One region of the Coprobacillus sp. AF33-1AC genome, then DNA from elsewhere that is predicted to be linked to it. Evidence: predicted binding sites of a transcription regulator. Region 1 holds the regulator's gene; the other holds the start of a gene.
The links. The regulator HrcA, encoded in region 1, represses chaperone genes, less so after heat shock. The targets are predictions, from matches to a motif close to TTTTAGCACTNNNNNNNNNNNAGTGCTAAAA.
Positions count from the first base shown of each region.

Region 2: gltB (glutamate synthase large subunit) is a predicted target of HrcA. The motif match lies at 2,287-2,317, and genes of this name have one in related genera.

Region 1 is NZ_QRQB01000005.1:59,187-69,649, forward strand. Features, by position in the region: gene dnaK (molecular chaperone DnaK) at 1-186, opposite strand, end outside; gene grpE (nucleotide exchange factor GrpE) at 203-751, opposite strand; gene hrcA (heat-inducible transcriptional repressor HrcA) at 732-1,799, opposite strand; gene hemW (radical SAM family heme chaperone HemW) at 1,943-3,043, opposite strand; gene DWZ53_RS03350 (L-serine ammonia-lyase, iron-sulfur-dependent, subunit alpha) at 3,021-4,232, opposite strand; gene holA (DNA polymerase III subunit delta) at 4,242-5,192, opposite strand; gene DWZ53_RS03360 (DNA internalization-related competence protein ComEC/Rec2) at 5,234-7,069, opposite strand; gene DWZ53_RS03365 (helix-hairpin-helix domain-containing protein) at 7,219-7,677, opposite strand; gene ruvB (Holliday junction branch migration DNA helicase RuvB) at 7,692-8,684, opposite strand; gene ruvA (Holliday junction branch migration protein RuvA) at 8,696-9,250, opposite strand; gene obgE (GTPase ObgE) at 9,380-10,463, opposite strand, start outside.
Region 2 is NZ_QRQB01000011.1:28,159-38,621, forward strand. Features, by position in the region: gene DWZ53_RS05585 (low specificity L-threonine aldolase) at 1-499, shown strand, start outside; gene DWZ53_RS05590 (HU family DNA-binding protein) at 589-867, shown strand; gene DWZ53_RS05595 (DUF4230 domain-containing protein) at 888-1,520, opposite strand; gene pduL (phosphate propanoyltransferase) at 1,604-2,176, opposite strand; gene gltB (glutamate synthase large subunit) at 2,469-6,980, shown strand; gene DWZ53_RS05610 (glutamate synthase subunit beta) at 6,985-8,460, shown strand; gene DWZ53_RS05615 (LytTR family DNA-binding domain-containing protein) at 8,533-9,207, opposite strand; gene DWZ53_RS05620 (6-phospho-beta-glucosidase) at 9,467-10,463, shown strand, end outside.

The DNA of each region.
Region 1 (10,463 bases):
ATCAGGGTTAGTTACTGCTTGTCTTTTTGCAGCTTCACCTACAATAATTTCTCCATTTTTGAAAGAGACAACTGAAGGAGTTGTACGATTTCCTTCTGGATTTGCAATTACTTTAACATCTCCATTTTCTAAAACACTTACACATGAGTTTGTTGTTCCTAAGTCAATACCAATAATTTTAGACATATTCATTTCCTCCTATTTATTCACTTACTTTAACTAAAGATGCACGAATAACGCGATCTTTTAACATATATCCTTTTTGTAATTCTTCAACAATCATTCCTGGTTCAACACCATCTTCTTTAACAGTCATCACTGCTTGATGATAATTTGGATCAAATTCCTTACCTTCGGTTTCAATAACCTTAACACCTTGATTTTCTAACAATGTCATAATTTGTTTATAAATCATTTCATATCCTTTTAAGAAATTACTTATTTCTTCACTTGGATTTTGTACTGCTAAAGATCTTTCAAAGTTATCAATTACAGGAAGTAATTGTTCGATGAATCCTTGCATCATAAACTTTAAATTATTTGCATGTTCATTTTGCATACGTCTTTTTAAGTTTTCCATATCTGCAAAGACTTTATAATAATCATTTTTCCATTTATCAACTTCTTCTTGAAGAGCTTTCATTTCATCTTCTAAAGAAGCTTCTTGATTATCATTTTCTTCAACTGTATTTTCTTCTTCAACTTCTTTTGTTTCTTCAACTACAGTTTCATTATCTTTTTCTGCCACCATGTTCACCTCTATTTCCAATGTCATTTGGTAATTCGTCTAAAAATGCTTTTTCAATATGTGCTGAAATATATTCAACCAATGCTACCACTTTTTCATAAGGCATACGGGTTGGTCCTATAACTGAAATAGATCCTTTTGACGTTTCCCCAGTTTTAAATGATGCTGATATAACTGAAACATCACCAATTTCATCAATTGGTGAATCAACACCAATCTTAACTTGTACACCATCTTCTATTGATAGTGGTTGGAATGTTTTCCAAGCTTGCGAATTCTCAAATGCGCTTACAATTTTTCTTAACTTATCTACATCGTTGTATTCAGGTTGATAAAGCATATTTTCTTTTCCAGAGAAATAAACATTACTTGAAGCAAATTTAACAAAAGCTTCTAGAAATGCATTCAACAATTCTTCATGTTGTCTAACACTCGTGGAAAGAACTGGCCTTACATCTCTTTCTAAATGAAACGCAACCTGATTAATAGGCGTACCTACAAGTAAATCATTCATAACATTAACACAACTCATTAAATCTTCCATTTCCACATCAGATGAAAATTGGAAAATCTTGTTTTCAACATGTCCCTGACTTGTAATAATAATAGCTGTAACTTTACCGTATTCAAGAGGAACAACTGTAATTCTTTGTAGTGTATCATCACTAGCTGAATTTCCTAATGCAACACTGGTAAGATGCGTTAATTCACTCAACATATTACAACTTTCGTGAACAATATCTGTCAGATTACCTCTACGCTTATTAAAAATTGTCGCAACTTGATTTTTTGTTGTTTCATCAAGATCAACTTTGCCTAAATTGTGCACATAGAAACGATATCCTTCTTTTGAAGGAATTCTTCCTGATGAAGTATGTGTCTTTTCAAGATATCCATAGTCTTCAAGAAAACTCATTTCATTACGAATCGTGGCACTAGAATAAGGCAATTGATATTTGGTCATTAAAGTTTTAGATCCCACCGGTTCAGCAGTTTCAATAAACTCATCAACAATACATTTAAATATCAATAACTGTCTTGCTGTTAACATCAAGTTCACCACCTTTAGCACTCCTTTTTCCTTTGTGCTAAATACATTATACATGATTTATTAGCACTGTCAAGCAACTTGTGCTAATTTTTAAAAATTTATTTTTTAAGACAAAAAAAGGCAATTTCCACTGCCTTTCTATTCTAAATAAAATCAACTAAGATTGCATTGAGCAAATAAAAATAATCAGGATTAACTTTCAAATAATGATGATTCAAAAACAAATGTTTCATCTTAATATGTTTATTTAAAGGTTCTTGATAATATTCTATAAAGTTTACTTGATAACATTGATTAAAAACATCAATATTTAATCCTTCTACCAGTCTTAAAGACATCATAAGATGATTAAACATATGATCCTCTTTTGATAAAGTTTCAATTTTTAAAATTGATTGTCCTTTTAAATAGTGACTTAAAGAGCGACTATGTTCTTTCATTTGATTATCAACTTTACCACATGCTCCAATACCTAGTCCTTCATAATTTTCATAACGCCAATATTTCAAATTATGAAGGCATTGATAGCCATCTTTAGCATAATTAGATACTTCATATTTTTTAAAGTTCATTTCTTTTAATGTTTGATCTATGAGTTGATTCATTTGGTATTCTATTTCTTCGTCAATAGGTTCAAAATCTTTAATTTTTAAAACAGTATGATCTTCTAAAATCAAAGAATAATATGATAAGTGTTGAATATCTAATGATTTAATAGTTAACAAATCATTTTTTACATCATCTATTGTTTGATGAGGTAAACCATACATCAGATCTAATGAAATGTTTTTAAATCCCAATTGTTTTGCTTGATTAATTAAATCATAGACATCTTGACAACAATGAACTCGACCAATATAAGGTAGAAGCTGATCATTAAATGTTTGCACCCCTATGCTTAGCCTTGTGATACCACCGTCTTTTAAGATACTTAATTTCTTTATATTCATGGTTTCTGGATTAAGTTCAATTGAATATTCTTTAACTGAATTTAAATATGGTTTAAAGATATTCATCAGACGTACTAACTGCTTTTCATTTAGACTGCTTGGTGTTCCACCACCAATATAAATTGTTTCAAATTCATTTATCGAAAGTTGTTTAAATTCATTTTCCAAACAATCTAAATATTGATTTGCTACTTTTTCATCATAAAAGACTTTACAAAAATCACAATAATGGCAAATATGATTACAAAAGGGAATATGTACATATAATGCCTTAACCGCCATCTTTAATACCAAACTCCTTTGCTAAACCACCTAATGAAGTTTCTTTATAAGCACTATTTAAGTCTTTTCCTGTCTCTTTCATAACTCTTACAATAGCATCATAAGAAACTTTATTTTTTCTTAAATAGCCTAATTGTTTCGCATATAAAGCTGCATCTATTGCCCGTAAAGCACCAAAACCATTACGCTCAATACATGGAATTTGTACATAACCACCAACCGGATCACAGGTAAGTCCTAAGTTATGTTCTAGTCCCATTTCCCCTGCATACTCTATTAAACTATTATTTAATTCTAAAATCCATCCGTAAGCTGCAGCAGCCATCGAACAAGCTGTACCTACTTCAGCTTGACAACCTCCATCAGCGCCAGAAATCGTTGCATTTGTCTTAACAACATTACCAAACAATCCTGCAACTGCTAAGGCTTTAATCAATTCTTTTCGCGGGATATTTAATTGTTTATAACAATAATACAAAACTGCCGGTAAAACACCACTTGCTCCACAAGTAGGTGCCGTTACCACTTTATGTCCACATGCATTTTCTTCAGAAACCGCATAAGCATAACTACTTACCAATAAACGTTCTCTTTCACTTTCTCTGCGTGTATTCAGTGCTTGTTGGTACATTGATTTAGCTACTCTTTTTAATTGTAATTTACCGGGTATTGTTCCTTCTGCTGATAGTCCGGATTGAACACATGCAAACATTGTATCTAAAACCTCAAACAAATACGCTTTAAAATTATCATCTTCATAATTCATAACATAATCATAAAAAGATATACCTTCTGTTTCAATATGCTTTTCGATTTCTTTTAATGTTTGATGGGGATAAACTTGTTTAGCTTGACTCAATTTACTATTTTCAAATTCAACCGATCCCCCACCAATAGAATAGGCTGTTAATGTATCTATTAATTGATCTTCACGATAAATATAAAAACGCATACCATTAGGATGATAAGGTAAAGTCTCACTTTTAAAATGTATCTCAGTACGATCACCTAATGTCTTTTTTATAATATAATCCGTCAAATGTCCTTTTCCAGTCAATGCCAATGATCCATACAAATCAACAACATATTTCGATGCTTGTGGATATCGTGTTTTCACTTGACTTGCTGCAATTTGAGGGCCCATAGTATGCGAAGATGATGGGCCAAATCCAATTTTAAATAACTCTCTTAATGATTCCATACTTTACTCCTAAATTCTTAATAAAAATAACTCTAATCCTTTTTTCTTATCTATTTTCCCAGTTTTGATTGAAACATCCAATTTCGATAGTTCATTCAAATAAGATAATAACTCTTGTAAATCATATTTTGTACCTTCTTTTCGAACATATTTCAATCGGTAAGGATTAACTGATAATATCTTTGCTATTTCACGATCATTATATCCTTTTCTATCTAATAATTTGACTTGATAAATAAGACGCATTGAATTTGCTATCAATACAATCAGCATAATTGGTTCTTCTTCAAGAACCATTAAATCATGATACACTTCAAATATTTTCTTTCGATTCTTATCTAAAATCGCACTGGTTAAATCAAATACATTTTCATCTAACGGTTTACTTACCAACATATCGACTGCATGATAATCAATATGTGATGTATATAAACATAGTTTTTCAACCTCATTAGAAACATTCAAAAGATTTAATCCCGTACGCGCAATTAATAATTCTAATGCATCATCATCAATAGTAGCATTCCTTTTTTTGATTGCTTGGCGAGTCGTATCAGATACCTTATAATAATTTAATGTATTGACTTCAAAAAACTTTGCTTTTTTTCTTAATTCCTTGACGACTTTCTTTCTTTCATCAAAATTCTTTTTATCATGAAAAATAACAAGATGAACATGGTCATCAATTTGGTCCATACATTTTTTAAATATCTCAACATCTTGATTATCTTTCTTCAATTTCTTTGTTGTAAGAAAATCAGCTTTTTTAATGACTACCATTTTTGTTTCATTTAAAAATGGAGGTGTCATCACATCTTCATAAACAGCTTCCATACCATCCCGGTCAACTTCATAAACAGTATAATTCATCATTTCTTCATGACATTGATATTCTTTTTTTAACTTTTCAAGACGTTGATCCATCAACAATCTTTCCTCACCATATATTACAAAAATCATTTTATCACCATATCACATTATAAACTAAATACATAACAAAGTCATGAATAAATATAATGATTGAAACCATAACTGATAATTTTAACCATTCCCATTTCATCACTTCGATAAACATGTATTCCATAATGTTTTAATCGCTGTATCACCTCATAGTGAGGGTGGTGATATAAATTATGTTTTCCTACACTAATCAAAGCAATTTTAGGTTGAATCGTTCTTAAAAAAGCAGCAGAGGTTGCACTATGACTACCATGATGGGAAACTTTTAAAACATCCACTTTTAAATGAGGATAACGTTCTATAAGATCTTGTTCTACATGAGATGAAATATCACCAGTGAATAAATATTTTAAATCTTGAATTTTTGCATAAATGATTTGAGACCGATCATTAGCATCACTATATTGTTGATTCAATAAAAGGCGTTTAAATAACACTTTTCCTATTTTTATCTCTTTAAAATCGTTAATAACTTTCTTTACCGTAAAGTGCTCTAACAAACTCTCTAATGCTCCTGCATGATCATAGTCATCATGAGATATAAATACAGCATCTAAATATTTTGCACCTTGACTTTCAAGATAAGGAATAATGGTATCAGTTGCTAGATCACGATTTTTAAGTCCACCTGTGTCAATTAAAACATTACCTAAATTAAATGGCTGTTGAATAAAAAAACAATCTCCTTGACCTACATCAATCATCACAACTTGACCTTCCATACGATAATAAGGATAAAAATAAAAAGCAACAAGACAAGCCAAAATCATCATCAATTCTTTTCTTATTGTTCTTTGACTATTTAATCGTATTATTCCCTTAAAATAATAAAGGTAATAAACCATTACAAACATCAATGTAGGATGACTAAAATGAAGGCTATAAGATATACCATAACAAAACTCAATCAAATAATTTAATAAACAAATACTCAAAGACAACAGAGGTACCATGATTTGGCCCAATAACATATAGCTTAAAATAAACTGATATAAAAGTTCTATATAGGGAACACAAACAACGGATAAAACAAATGATAATAATGGAATGCGATGATTAACACACATTAAAATCGGTAAACTCCCTAGCATCATATAATATTCACTCCAACGATGTCGATTAAGTAACAGCACAATAAAATACATAAAATATGAAAAAATAAACGACAAATTATAGAGAAGATAAGGATTATAAAATAACATACTTATAGTAAGTATCGATAAAATATCAAGTTGGTTCAAATATTTTTTAAATAATACCTGTCCTAACATCATCAAATACGCTCTTAAAAAAGATATATTATAAGGAATCCAATAAACATAAATCCCCATAATAATTAAAACCAAATACTCTAAAAAAGATTGAGGAAAAAACATTTGTCCTAGTTTCGTTAACCATTTATTCAATAATGTTAAATGCATTCCTGACAAGGCAAACATGTGAACAATCGATAATTGAGTCATTTTTTGATAAACTTCCTTCATCGTTTCATCTTTAATTCCTAATACAAATAATGAAACAAAACTTTTAGTCTGCTTATTTTGATTGACTCGCTTTTCCAATAAATGATAAGGATGTTCAACTTGATGATGATTTAAAACCTGAATACACTTTGCCTGATTAAAAATATTCATACTATACAAATAATGTTGATAATTAAAGGCATAATCATTAGTTGGCGCTTCTAAAGGCATATTGTATATTTTCAATCTCACTTGATCATAAATTCTAAAATCATCAAATTCACCATAGACCTTTACTTTATGATAACCCATTTTTACCACAATACTTTTATCATCTTGATTGACTATTGTTCCTGAAATAACTGTTTGATTGAGTGGCTTAGGTAATGATATGAAAAAAAATAGTCCAATCATGAAGATACCTATCAAAATCATCATAGAAGCTTTAAAATAACGTTTAAAAAACAAAAAATAAGGGATTAAAAAAAAGACAAAACACCAGTGATACATTTTCATAAAAAAGAGAATCAAAAAAGGCAATAGCCAGTAAAATAATTTTCCTTTCATAAGCAAAAATATTCTCTTATTCTTTCATATGTTTTTTGTCCAATTCCACTTATTTTCATTATATCTTCAATTGTTTCAAATCTTTTTTGATTTCTATAATCAATAATTTTTTGTGCTGTTTTTTCACCAATTCCTTTTATTTGTATCAATTCTTGTAAAGAAGCTTCATTTAGAGAAATAAGGTAATCGCCTTGAGGCAAATATAAAATTTGTTGATCATCTAAAACATAATTTAAAGAAAAATGATAATCATTATTAAGGTGCAATTGGTCAAAAATTTCACCAATCGTTGGACTATGGTCAAAGTGCAGTAATTGATTCACTTGTCCTACTACTTGTACTGTAATAGATTGACTTGTGTTGATCTTTTCTATTGTTTCCTGGGGTTGAATATAATGATAAGCAACAGATACAACAAACAAAAATAGGAGTAAACTAATTTCTATTTTTTTCATAAAAAAAACAAGAGTTAAAACTCCTGTTCAATATTAAAATGTCGATATGCTACTTCCGTGACAATTCTTCCCCTTGGTGTCCTTTTTATCAATCCTATTTGTAATAAATAAGGTTCATTAACATCTTCTAATGTTTGTGGTTCTTCACCAATAGAAGCTGCAATTGCTTCTAAGCCAACAGGACCACCTTTAAAACGATGAATAATCCCTAATAAATACTTATGATCAACATCATCTAACCCTAAATTATCAACTCTTAATCTTTCTAAAGCTTCAATTGTACGTTCTTTAGTAATGGTTTCATCACCATAAAACTGAGCAAAATCTCGGACTCTTCTAAACAATCTATTAGCAATACGTGGTGTACCACGACTTCTTCTGGCAAGTTCTCCTTTAGCATCATCATCCATAACCATTCCATAAACCTGACTCGTACGATCAATAATTCTTTTTAAATCATCTTCGCTATAATATTGAAGTTGCGAAATAATACCAAAACGATCACGAAGTGGTGCCGATAAATCACCGGCACGTGTTGTTGCCCCTACCAAAGTAAAAGGTGGCAAATCTATACGTACAGAACGTGTCGACGCTTCTTTACCAATAACAACATCAACACAAAAATCTTCCATAGCTGGATATAATATTTCTTCAACTACTTTGTTTAAACGATGAATTTCATCAATAAATAAAACATCTCCAGGTTCTAGTGACGTTAAAATAGCTACCAAATCTCCTGTTTTTTCAATGCTTGGTCCAGTTGTTATTTTGATATGAGAACCCATTTCATTAGCAATAATCATTGACATTGTTGTTTTACCTAATCCTGGTGGACCATACAGTAAAACGTGATCTAATGACTCATTACGCATTTTAGCTGCACCAACAAAAACCTTTAAATTATCTTTCAAATTATCTTGACCAATATATTCATCAAAGTTATCTGGTCGTAAAGAACTCTCTTCATCTTCTTCAATATTGGGATCTAATACATCATTTTTTGACATAACTTACTCCTTTATTTTACTAATAAACTTAATGCTTTTTTTACATAACCATTGGTATCCAACTTCTCATTCATTAATTTAGCAAGTGCGCGATCAACTTCACCTTTTTTATACCCTAAAGCAATTAAAACTTCTCCCGCTTCTTCTAATTCCTGATTAGAAACTTGTTTACTTCCTACTATTTTACCTTGTAAATCTAAAATAATTTGTTGTGCAGCTTTAGGACCAATACCTGGTATTTTCTTTAGGTACGCAACATTAGCTGTCTCAATTGCAGTCACAATACTACTTACATCACCACTCGCTAACATTGTATTGGCTGTCTTACAGCCAATCCCTTTAACCATAATTAATTTTAAAAATAATTCTTTTTGTTCAACTGTTTGAAAACCAAACAAAAAAATACCATCTTCTTTAACTTGTTGATACAAATAAACTATGGCTTCTTTGCCTTTTGTATAAGCATAGGGATTGCTTACATAAATCAAATAGCCAATACCATTATTTTCCACAACAATATGATCACTTTGTAAATCAACAACGATTCCTTTTATATAACTATACATACTTGACTCCTATACATATTATAAACTATTTTTAACACAAAAAATCCCCTATATGTGTTTAATTTGTCTCAACAATTATAACATAATTTTATTAAGCGATAAATAAAAAACCTTGATACAAAATCAAGGTTAATCATAGAATTCAAATTCGAAGTCAAGAATAGAAACAATATCTCCATCTTGAGCACCAGCTTGTCTTAAAGCTTCATCAATTCCCATATTTCTCATTTTAATTGATAAACGTTTAATCGCATCATCACTAACTAAGGACGTCATAGAAACTAAGCGTTCAATCTTCTTACCAGTGATATTCCATTGACCATTTCCTAAATTATGAACAACAAATGGTGCTTCCTCTTCTTTCATTGTATAAACAACAGTATTTTCTTGAATTTCTTCTTGATCAAATTTAGGTGCATTCTCTAGTGCATCAGCAACAGCATATAAAACTTGATCCACACCTTCATGAATAATAGCAGAGATTGGATAAACTTTAACATCATCCCCTACTTTTTCTTTAAAGCGTTTTAAGTTTTCCTCAGCACCTTCTTCATCAATCTTATTAGCAACAACAATTTGTGGTCTTTCTAATAAGCGATACTGGTATTGTCCAAGCTCTTCGTTGATTGTACAGTAATCTTCATATGGATCTCTTCCGTCTACTGCCCCCATATCAATAACATGAACAATTACACGACATCTTTCAATATGACGTAAAAATTGATGACCTAATCCTTTCCCTTGACTAGCGCCTTCAATCAAACCTGGTAAATCTGCCATAACAAAGCTACGACCATCTTTAACTTGAACAACTCCTAAGTTAGGTACAATTGTTGTAAAATGATAATCAGCAATTTCTGGACGAGCACGTGAAACAACTGATAAAAGTGTTGATTTTCCAACTGATGGAAAGCCGACTAACCCTACATCAGCAAGTAATTTTAATTCGCAAACAACATCAAATTTTTCACCGGGTTCTCCTCGTTCACAAATTTGTGGCGCTGGATTTCTAGAAGTAGCAAATCGCGCATTACCACGACCACCACGTCCACCTTTTGCAAGTACAACGTGCTGTTTATCCTCAGTTAAATCCGCCATAATTTTTCCTGTTTCAGCCTCAGTAATCTGAGTTCCAACGGGAACTTTAATAACACAATCACTAGCGTCTGCCCCATGCATTTTTTTAGGCATACCATTACCACCAGCACGTGCT
Region 2 (10,463 bases), on a different contig from region 1:
AAGTGCTCTTGTTTTAGAAAATGCACCTACTTTAAGAGATTTAGCACAATACAGCGATGCCTTCTATATTGGTGGAACAAAGATGGGGGCTTTATTTGGTGAATGCTTAGTATTGATCAATGATGATTTAAAACCAGATTTTCGTTATCACATTAAACAAAAAGGAGCGATGCTAGCAAAAGGAAGATTGCTAGGATTACAATTTTTGGCACTATTTAAAGAAGATTTATATTATAAAATTGGTTTACATGAAAATAAATGTGCCCATATTATAAAAGAGGGATTAATCACAAATCACATTCCAATGTATATTGATTCACCATCCAATCAACTATTTCCTATCTTCGAAAAAAACATTTATCAACGATTATCACAAGATTATGCAATGACGGAAATGTTTAATGTAGATGAAGATCATATATGCGTAAGATTGGTGACGTCATGGGCTACACCGGAAGAAATATGTCATGAATTTATAAATGATTTAGCGCAATTATAATCTTTGATTATGTTGTAATATACCCATGAAAGTAGTAAAATAAAAACAGGTATTAAAACCTATATTATTGAGAAATGGAGATTATAATAATGAATAAAACAGAATTAGTAGAAGCGATTGCTTCAAGTACAGAAATGACAAAAACTGACGTAGATAAAGTTATTTCTTCATTTGTAGAAGTTGTAACAGATGCTTTAACTAAAGGTGATAAAGTTTCATTAAAAGGATTTGGAAATTTTGAAGTTCGTACTCGTGGAGAAAGAACAGGAAGAAATCCTAGAACTGGTGAAATGATGACAATTGCAGCAAGCAAAGCACCAGCATTTAAAGCTAGTTCAGCATTAAAAAAAGCTGTAAATGAAAAATAAAAAATAGACAGTTGATTTTATCAACTGTCTATTTTTTTTTGGAATTCAATTTTAATTGTATAATGATTTTTTATATTTGGTAAGGATTCTAAATATTGAGTTATTACTTTTTGAGTACGGGTTGCTGCTTTAGATAAAATACCATTTTCGATTGCTTCTTCTTCAACCTTACTTTTTTGTTTTTTTGCAAAGGCTTTGTAATCTTTAATACTTATTTGATTAAAGATATTCTTTGTTTCATCATAAACTTCTATACTATTTTCATCAATTTCATGTGATAAAAATGTAATTTCAGGAAGAGAAACAGTAATCGTAGAATCATCTACACTTATTTTTGCTTGATCTAGTTTTACACCTACTTTAAGTTCACCTTCATAAGATAAAAGAAATTTTTTTTGTGTAAGAGGGATACTCCATCCATTTAATTTCAGATTATTAGAGAATTGTCCAACTTTTGAATAATGATAAGAGAGAGTTGATAATTCTTCAATATTTTCTATCTGTTGTCCTAATGAAGCAGATGTAATTTCTGGCTCACTGCTTTTTCCACCAAAGTGCATTCCTATCAAAAAGATGATAACACCAACAACAATAATCGCAACAATCCCACCAATTGCTTTTTTAGCCTTACCTAAACCATCTAATAATTTCATATCATCACCAAGCAAATTATAGCATATTTTAGAAAATAACCCCATTTATTGTAAAAAAAAGAGAGGTTTCCCTCTCAATTATATTATTTTACAATTTTACCGTATACTTCACGTCCGCATCCAGCAGCATTGCTTTCATCAGTATCAATGTGCATAGCAGTTGCATAATTAGCACTTACACGACAAACAACATCACCGAATACTAAAGAACGTCCTTCAGTATCTAATTCTACTTTAACGATTTCTTTATCTTTAACACCAAATTTTTCTGCATCTTCAGGAGTTAAGTGAATATGACGTTTTGCAGCAATCACACCACATGTTAATTCAACTTCACCTTTAGGTCCTACTAATTTACATCCAGCAGTTCCTTCAATATCTCCAGATTCTCTTACTAATGCTTGTAATCCTAATGATCTTGCATCAGTTAATGAAATTTCAACTTGAGTTGCATTACGAGTTGGTCCTAATACTGACATGTTCATTTCACTTTTAGGTCCTACTACTTTTACTTTTTCAACACAAGCAAATTGTCCTGGTTGAGATAAATCTTTTTTGTTTGTTAATTGGTAACCTTCACCAAATAATGTAGCTAGATCTTTATCACTTAAATGAATGTGTCTAGCAGATGTTTCTACAATAAATTTATTTTCCATGATAACTCTCCTTTTTCATCTATATATCTTACTCTTTTTACTATTCTTTGCAATAAAATTAAAAAAATTTAAAAAATTTTTTATCATGTTTTGAAATAAATTTATTAAAATAGTAAAATAATATTATCATAAGTGCTAAAATTATTGCAAAATGATTAAAAAATGGCTTAAAATCAATGATTTTAAATCTTAGTATTTTAAAAAGTTGGGATATTCCTAAAAAAGATACAACACTTTACACATATTACTAAATATGTTATTCTAACTCTACATTAAAAAAGGGGGAACCATAATGAACAAAGAAAGTTATAGCGGTTTATATGACAAATCTTTTGAGCATGATAACTGTGGTATTGGGGCAGTTGTGAATATTAAAGGTGTTAAGACACATTTAACAGTACATAATGCTTTAAAGATTGTTGAACAATTAGAACACCGTGCTGGTAAAGATGCTGCCGGTGAAACAGGGGATGGTGTAGGAATTTTAACTCAAGTTCCTTATGCTTATTTTAAAAAGGTGGTTACTGAATTTATTTTACCACAAGAAGGAAAATTTGGAGTTGGAATGTTCTTTATGCCACAAGATGAAAAAATTCGTGCAAGAGTTAAAAAAATGTTTGAAACTGTTGTCGAAAAAGAAGGTATGGAATTTTTAGGATGGCGTGAAGTTCCAACTGTACCTAAAGTATTAGGTAAAAAAGCACTTGATGCAATGCCTTATATTATTCAAGCTTTTATTAGAAAACCACATGGTTTAGATAAAGGTTTAGCTTTTGATCGTAAATTATATCAAGCAAGAAGAATTTTTGAACAAAGTCAATTTGAAGATACGTATGTATGTTCTTTATCATCACGTACTATTGTTTATAAAGGAATGTTTTTAGTAGGACAATTACGTTCTTTCTTTAAAGATTTACAAGATGAAGATTATAAGAGTGCTATTGCATTAGTTCACTCTCGTTTTTCTACCAATACAATGCCTTCATGGCGCCGTGCTCACCCTAATCGTTTTATTGTTCATAATGGTGAAATTAACACGATTAAGGGAAATGCTAACAATATGTTAAGCCGTGAAGAAAACATGGCAACTGATCAAATAGATACCAATAAAGTTTACCCAGTTATTGATGTAAATGGTTCTGATTCTGCTATGTTAGATAATACATTAGAATTCTTAGTAATGTCAGGAATGGAATTACCTCGTGCTGTCATGATGTGTATACCAGAACCATATGAAAATGATAAGAGTATGTCACAATCTAAAAAAGATTTCTATGAATATAATGCAACTTTAATGGAACCTTGGGATGGACCTGCTTCTATCTTATTTAGTGATGGTGATGTCATGGGAGCTGTATTGGACCGTAATGGTTTAAGACCTTCTCGTTATTATATTACAAGAGATGATTATTTAATCTTATCATCAGAAGTAGGTGCTTTAGATATACCTGCAGAAGACATTGTCTTAAAAGAAAGATTAAGACCGGGGAAAATGCTTCTTGTAGATACTAAAGCCGGTAAACTTATTAAAGATGATGATTTAAAAGAAATGTATGCAACAAGTCAACCATATGGGGAATGGTTAGAAAGTAACTTAGTTAAATTACAAGATATTCGTATTCCTAATGCGAAAGTAGAACGCTATAAGGGTAAAGAATTGACAAAACTTCAAAAAGTATATGGATATAGTTATGAAGATGTTACAGATTATATTAAAAAATTAGCATTAACAGGAAATGAAGGTATTGTAGCGATGGGAAATGATGGACCATTAGCTGTCTTATCTAAAAAACATCCACCTTTATTTAACTATTTTAAACAACTCTTTGCTCAAGTAACAAATCCACCAATTGACGCTATTAGAGAAGAAATTATTACTTCTACAAGTCTATTTATTGGTCATGATGGAAATATGTTAGAAGATCAACCAGAAAACTGTCATTTATTAAAAATCAATCATCCTATTTTAAGTAATACCGATTTATTAAAAATTAAAAAACTTAAAAAAGATGGTTTTAAGGTAGCTGTTGTCCCAATAACTTATATTAAAAATACTTCATTAGAAAAAGCTTTAGATAAATTATTTGTTGAAGTAGATAAAGTCTATCATGAAGGTGCTAATATTGTAATTCTATCAGATAGAGGTGTTGATGATAACCACTTACCAATCCCTTCATTACTAGCAGTAGCCGCAGTAAACCAATATTTAGTTAGCACTAAAAAACGTAATAGTTTAGCTTTAATTATTGAATCTGGAGAACCAAGAGAAGTTCATCATTATGCGACATTACTTGGTTATGGAGCAAGCGCCGTTAATGGTTATTTAGCACAAGATACGATCTTTGAATTAATTGATCAAGGTCTGTTAGAAAAAGACTACTATGCAGCAATAGATGATTATAATGATGGTATTTTACACGGGATTGTAAAGATTGCTTCTAAAATGGGAATTAGTACAATTCAATCATATCGTGGTTCACAAAACTTTGAAGCCATTGGATTATCAAGTGAGTTAGTTAATAAATATTTCCCTAAAACAGTCAGTCGTATTGAAGGAAAAACAATCAAAGATATTGAAGCAGATGTAGAATATCGTCATAACCAAGTCTTTGATCCTCTTGGATTAGATGTTGACATTTCATTAGACAGTGCCGGAGATCATAAAGAACGTTCAGGAAAAGAAGAACATTTATATAATCCTCAAACGATTCATAAACTACAACAAGCCACTCGTTTAGGGGATTATAAATTATTTAAAGAATATTCATCAATGATTGATGAAGAAGGTAAAAATATTAATTTAAGAGGTTTATTAGAATTTAAAAAACCTAAAAAATCTATTCCTTTAGAAGAAGTAGAACCAGTAGAAAGTATTGTTCAAAGATTTAAAACAGGAGCCATGTCTTATGGGTCAATTTCTAAAGAAGCTCATGAATGTATGGCTATTGCAATGAACAGATTAAAAGGAAAATCAAATAGTGGTGAAGGTGGCGAAGATCCAGATAGATTCATTCCAGATGAAAATGGAGATAGTCGTTGTTCAGCTATTAAACAAGTTGCTTCGGGACGTTTTGGAGTCACAAGTGAATATTTATGTAGTGCTAAAGAAATTCAAATCAAAATGGCACAAGGAGCAAAACCGGGTGAAGGTGGACATTTACCATCAGGTAAAGTTTATCCATGGATTGCTAAAACAAGACACAGTACACCAGGTGTAGGTTTAATTTCACCACCACCTCATCATGATATTTATTCTATTGAAGACTTAGCGCAACTCATTTATGACTTGAAAAACGCTAATAAAGATGCTCGTATTTCAGTTAAATTAGTATCTGAAGCAGGTGTTGGAACAATTGCTGCTGGGGTAGCTAAAGCAGGTGCCGGAGTTATCCTCATTTCTGGATATGATGGTGGTACCGGTGCAGCACCAAGAAATTCAGTTTATAATGCCGGATTACCTTGGGAATTAGGCTTAGCTGAAGCTCATCAAACATTAATAATGAATGATTTAAGAAGTCGAGTTGTCATTGAAACAGATGGTAAATTAATGAATGGACGTGATTTAGCTATTGCTACATTATTAGGTGCTGAAGAATATGGATTTGCAACAGCGCCACTTGTAACAATGGGATGTGTCATGATGAGAGTATGTAACTTAGATACATGTCCAGTAGGAGTGGCTACACAAAATCCAATTTTAAGAAAGAGATTTAAAGGAAAACCTGAATATATTGAAAACTTTATGCGATTTGTTGCTCAAGAGTTAAGAGAATATATGGCGATGTTAGGATTTAAAACAATTGATGAAATGGTTGGACGTAGTGATTTATTACAAGTTAGACCAGGACATGAAAATGTTGATTTAAGTCGTATTATTCATAATCCTTATACTAAAGCCAAACATGTACATCATGATCCTAAAAATGAATATGATTTCAAATTAGATCAAGTTAAAGATACAACAGTATTAGAAAAACAATTAAAAGATGCTTTAATTAATAAAGATTCTAAAGAAATTCATGTTGATATTACAAATATTGATCGTTCTTTTGGAACAATGTTTGGTTCTCAAATAACAAAGATGTATGGTAAGTTACCAGAAGATCAATTTAAAGTAAATTGTTATGGATCAGGTGGTCAATCATTTGGTGCCTTTATTCCACAAGGTTTAACATTAAATCTTCATGGTGATAGTAATGACTACTTTGGTAAAGGATTATCTGGAGGAAAACTGATCGTAGTACCACCAGAAAACTCAATTATTGATCCAGCTAAAAATATTATTATTGGTAACGTTGCGCTTTATGGAGCAACATCAGGAGAAGTTTATATTAATGGTATTGCTGGTGAAAGATTTGCCGTTCGTAATTCAGGAGCTCATGCTGTTGTTGAAGGAGTTGGAGATCATGGTTTAGAGTATATGACAGGTGGACTTGTTGTTGTCCTTGGTCCTACAGGACGTAACTTTGCTGCTGGTATGTCAGGAGGAATTGCTTATGTTTATGATCCTGATAATAAGTTATATGCTCATATTAATAAAGAATTAGTTAATTATAGTAATGTAAGTTCAAGATATGATGAAGCACAGTTAAAGAAATTAATTGAAAAACATTATGATTATACAAATTCACAAGTAGCTAAAGATATATTAGATGACTTTGAACATCAAGTCACTTTATTTAAGAAAGTTGTCCCTCATGATTATGCTCATATGATTGAATTAATTAGTTCATATGAACAACAAGGTCTTACAAATGAACAAGCAAAAGTAGAAGCATTTAACGCTTTTAAGAAGGGAGTGTAACACCATGGGTAAACCTACCGGATTTTTAGAAATTGATCGTCAAGTAAGTAAAGAAATAGAACCTAAAAAACGTATTTTAAACTTTAAAGAATTTCATAAACCTTTATCTAAAGAAGAACAAGCATGTCAGGGTGCCCGTTGTATGGATTGTGGTGTACCTTTTTGCCAAAGCGGTAAAATGATTGATGGAATGGCCTCAGGGTGTCCACTTAATAACCTAATCCCAGAATGGAATGATTTAGTTTATCATAATAATTATAAGCAAGCTTTTATAAGATTGCGTAAAACAAATAACTTTCCTGAATTTACTTCAAGAGTGTGTCCTGCCTTATGTGAAGCAGCATGTACTTGTGGTTTAAACGGAGATCCAGTTACAGTTAGAGAAAATGAACATGGTATTATTGAAACAGCCTATAAAGCAGGATGGATGAAACCTGAACCACCTACTCATCGTATTGATAAAAAGATTGCGATTATAGGATCAGGTCCTGCTGGACTTGCGAGTGCTGATCAGTTAAATAAAAGAGGATATCATGTTACAGTCTTTGAAAAAGATGATCAACCAGGTGGATTATTAATGTATGGTATTCCTAATATGAAACTTGAAAAAGAAGTTATTCAAGCGCGTGTTGCGATAATGAAACTTGAAGGTGTAGAATTTAAAACTAATACACCTATTGAAACTAAAAAACAAGCCAATGAATTACTAAAAGAATATGATCGTATTATTTTAGCGTGTGGCTCAAGAAAGCCAAGAGACATCGTTGTTCCTGGAAGAGATGCCAAAGGAATTTATTTTGCTGTAGATTATTTAACTGGAATCACAAAATCACTTATGAAAAGTGATTTAAAAGATGAAACTTATGTGCCAACAAAAGGAAAAAATGTACTTGTTATTGGTGGTGGAGATACTGGTAATGACTGTGTTGGGTCAGCTATTCGTTTAGGATGTCATTCTGTAGTTCAATTAGAAATGATGCCTGAATTACCAACTCAACGCTTAGATTCTAATCCTTGGCCCGAATGGCCAAAGGTGAAAAAGACAGATTATGGACAAAAAGAAGCTATTGCAGTGTTTGGACATGATCCTCGTCTTTATACAACAACAGTAAAAGAATTTATTAAAGATGATAAAGGAAACGTAAAACAAGCTGTTATTGTTCAAGTTGAATCAAAGAAGGTAGATGGACGTTTTCAAATGGTACCAGTAAAGGGAACTGAAAAAACAATAGATGTTGATTTAGTTTTAATTGCTGCTGGTTTTGTTGGCTGTGAAAATGCAACAGTACAAGCATTCCAAGTTGATCTTACAAAAAGAAATACGGTTGTTACGGATACTCAATATCGTACTAATCAAGAAAAAGTCTTTGCTGCAGGTGATATGCGAAGAGGACAATCATTAGTTGTTTGGGCTATAAAAGAAGGAAGAGAAGTTGCTCATGCTATTGATGAAGATTTAATGGGATATTCAAATTTATAAGAGTCATGATTTATCATGATTCTTTTTTATGCTTAAATAAAACAAAGGAACTGTTAAAACAGTTCCTTTGTTTTATAAGAAGTATTGTTCAAATATGGTTTTAGTATGTTTTTCATGACTTCGACTAATGGGTACATGTAGTCCGTTAGACATAATGAAATATGTACGATGATATTCTATTACCTTTGAAAGATTGACAAGAAAACTGCGATGACACTCTAAAAAATGAGGACCAGTTTGTTCATCGTATTTTTTTAGATTCTCATATGTTTTTATTGTTTTGTCCTCTAAATGAATAATAGTTTGTCTTAAATCACGTTCAAAGAAAATGATATCTGAACAAGGAATAAGCGAAGTCTTTCCTTTATTTACAATAGCGATTCTTTGATTGTTGTTAGCTGCTTTATTTAAAGCAGCTAACAGTTTATCTTTTAAATCGGGTTCGTAAATAAAATAACAGTGATTGACATCATAAATATACCTTGATGCTTGAAGCGATGAAGAAACAAAGATAATAGAAGTTTCAAAGAAATAATGCGAAATTGTCTTTGCAATATGAATACCATTAGAAAAAGGTTCACTTAAATATATGAAGAAAATAGTATGTTTATTAAAATGAGTTAATTCATGTTTTAAATCAATATTTTCATTAAATAATGAAATATTTGCTGTTGAATCAATTTCTAATATGTGCTGTTTTAAAATTTCCTTACTTTTTTTGTCATTACTTATAATGACGATATCCATAATAACACTCCTCATCTTTTATTACATGATTATACAAAATTAAACATAATGTTCAATAAGAAAGCGTAAATAGCACATTTGACAGCATAAATGACATAATAAGCTTCGACAAATGGGAAAATGCGCTTTTTATAGATATAAAATAATAATGCATATAACTCATAAGTGCACAAAGATTTATCTTTGTCATATGTTACATTCAATGTAACGAAGAAGCATACATAGTAATGTTATACTGTCAATGAGGAGGAAAGGAAATATGTTGAAAAAAGATTTTTTGTGGGGTGGTGCCTTGGCAGCTCACCAATTTGAAGGAGGGGTTTTAAATACTTCTAAAGGGTATTCAGTAGCTGATGTGATGACAGCTGGTGCTCATGGAGTACCTAGAGTGATTACAGATGGTGTCATAGAAGGAAATTATTATCCTAATCATGTAGGTATTGATTTTTATGGTCATTATAAAGAAGATATTGCGATGTTTGCTGATATGGGATTTAAATGTTTTAGAACATCTATAGCGTGGACACGAATTTTTCCATTAGGTGATGAAGATGAACCTAATGAAGAAGGTTTGCAATTTTATGATGATGTTTTTGATGAATTATTAAAATATGGGATTGAGCCAGTTATTACTTTAAGTCATTTTGAAATGCCTTATCATTTAGCTAAAGAGTATGGTGGTTTTATGAATCGTAAAACAATCGATTTCTTTGTGAAATTTGCTAAGGTTTGTTTTGAAAGATATAAAAATAAAGTTAAATATTGGATGACATTTAATGAGATTAATAACCAGATGAATTTTAAAAATGATATTTTTGGTTGGACTAATAGTGGAGCTCATTTTGGTAATTATGATAATCCAGAAGAAGCAATGTACATATGTGGACATCACACATTAGTAGCAAGTGCAAAAGCGGTAAAAATTGGTAAAGAAATCAATCCTGATTTCCAAATTGGATGTATGATTGCAATGGTACCCATTTATCCATTTAGTTGTCGTCCGGCAGACCAAATTTTAGCACAACATCAAATGCATGATCGTTTTTTCTTTGCTGATGTACAATGTCGAGGACATTATCCTGCATATGCATTAAAGATGTTTGAAAGAAAAGGCTTTAATATTGATATTACAGAAGAAGACAAAGAAGCTTTAGCTCAAGGAACTGTTGATTATATTGGATTTAGTTACTACATGACAAATGTTGTTGATTCTACAGTAACAAAAGATGTATCAAAGGCAACAGATGGATCAAGTG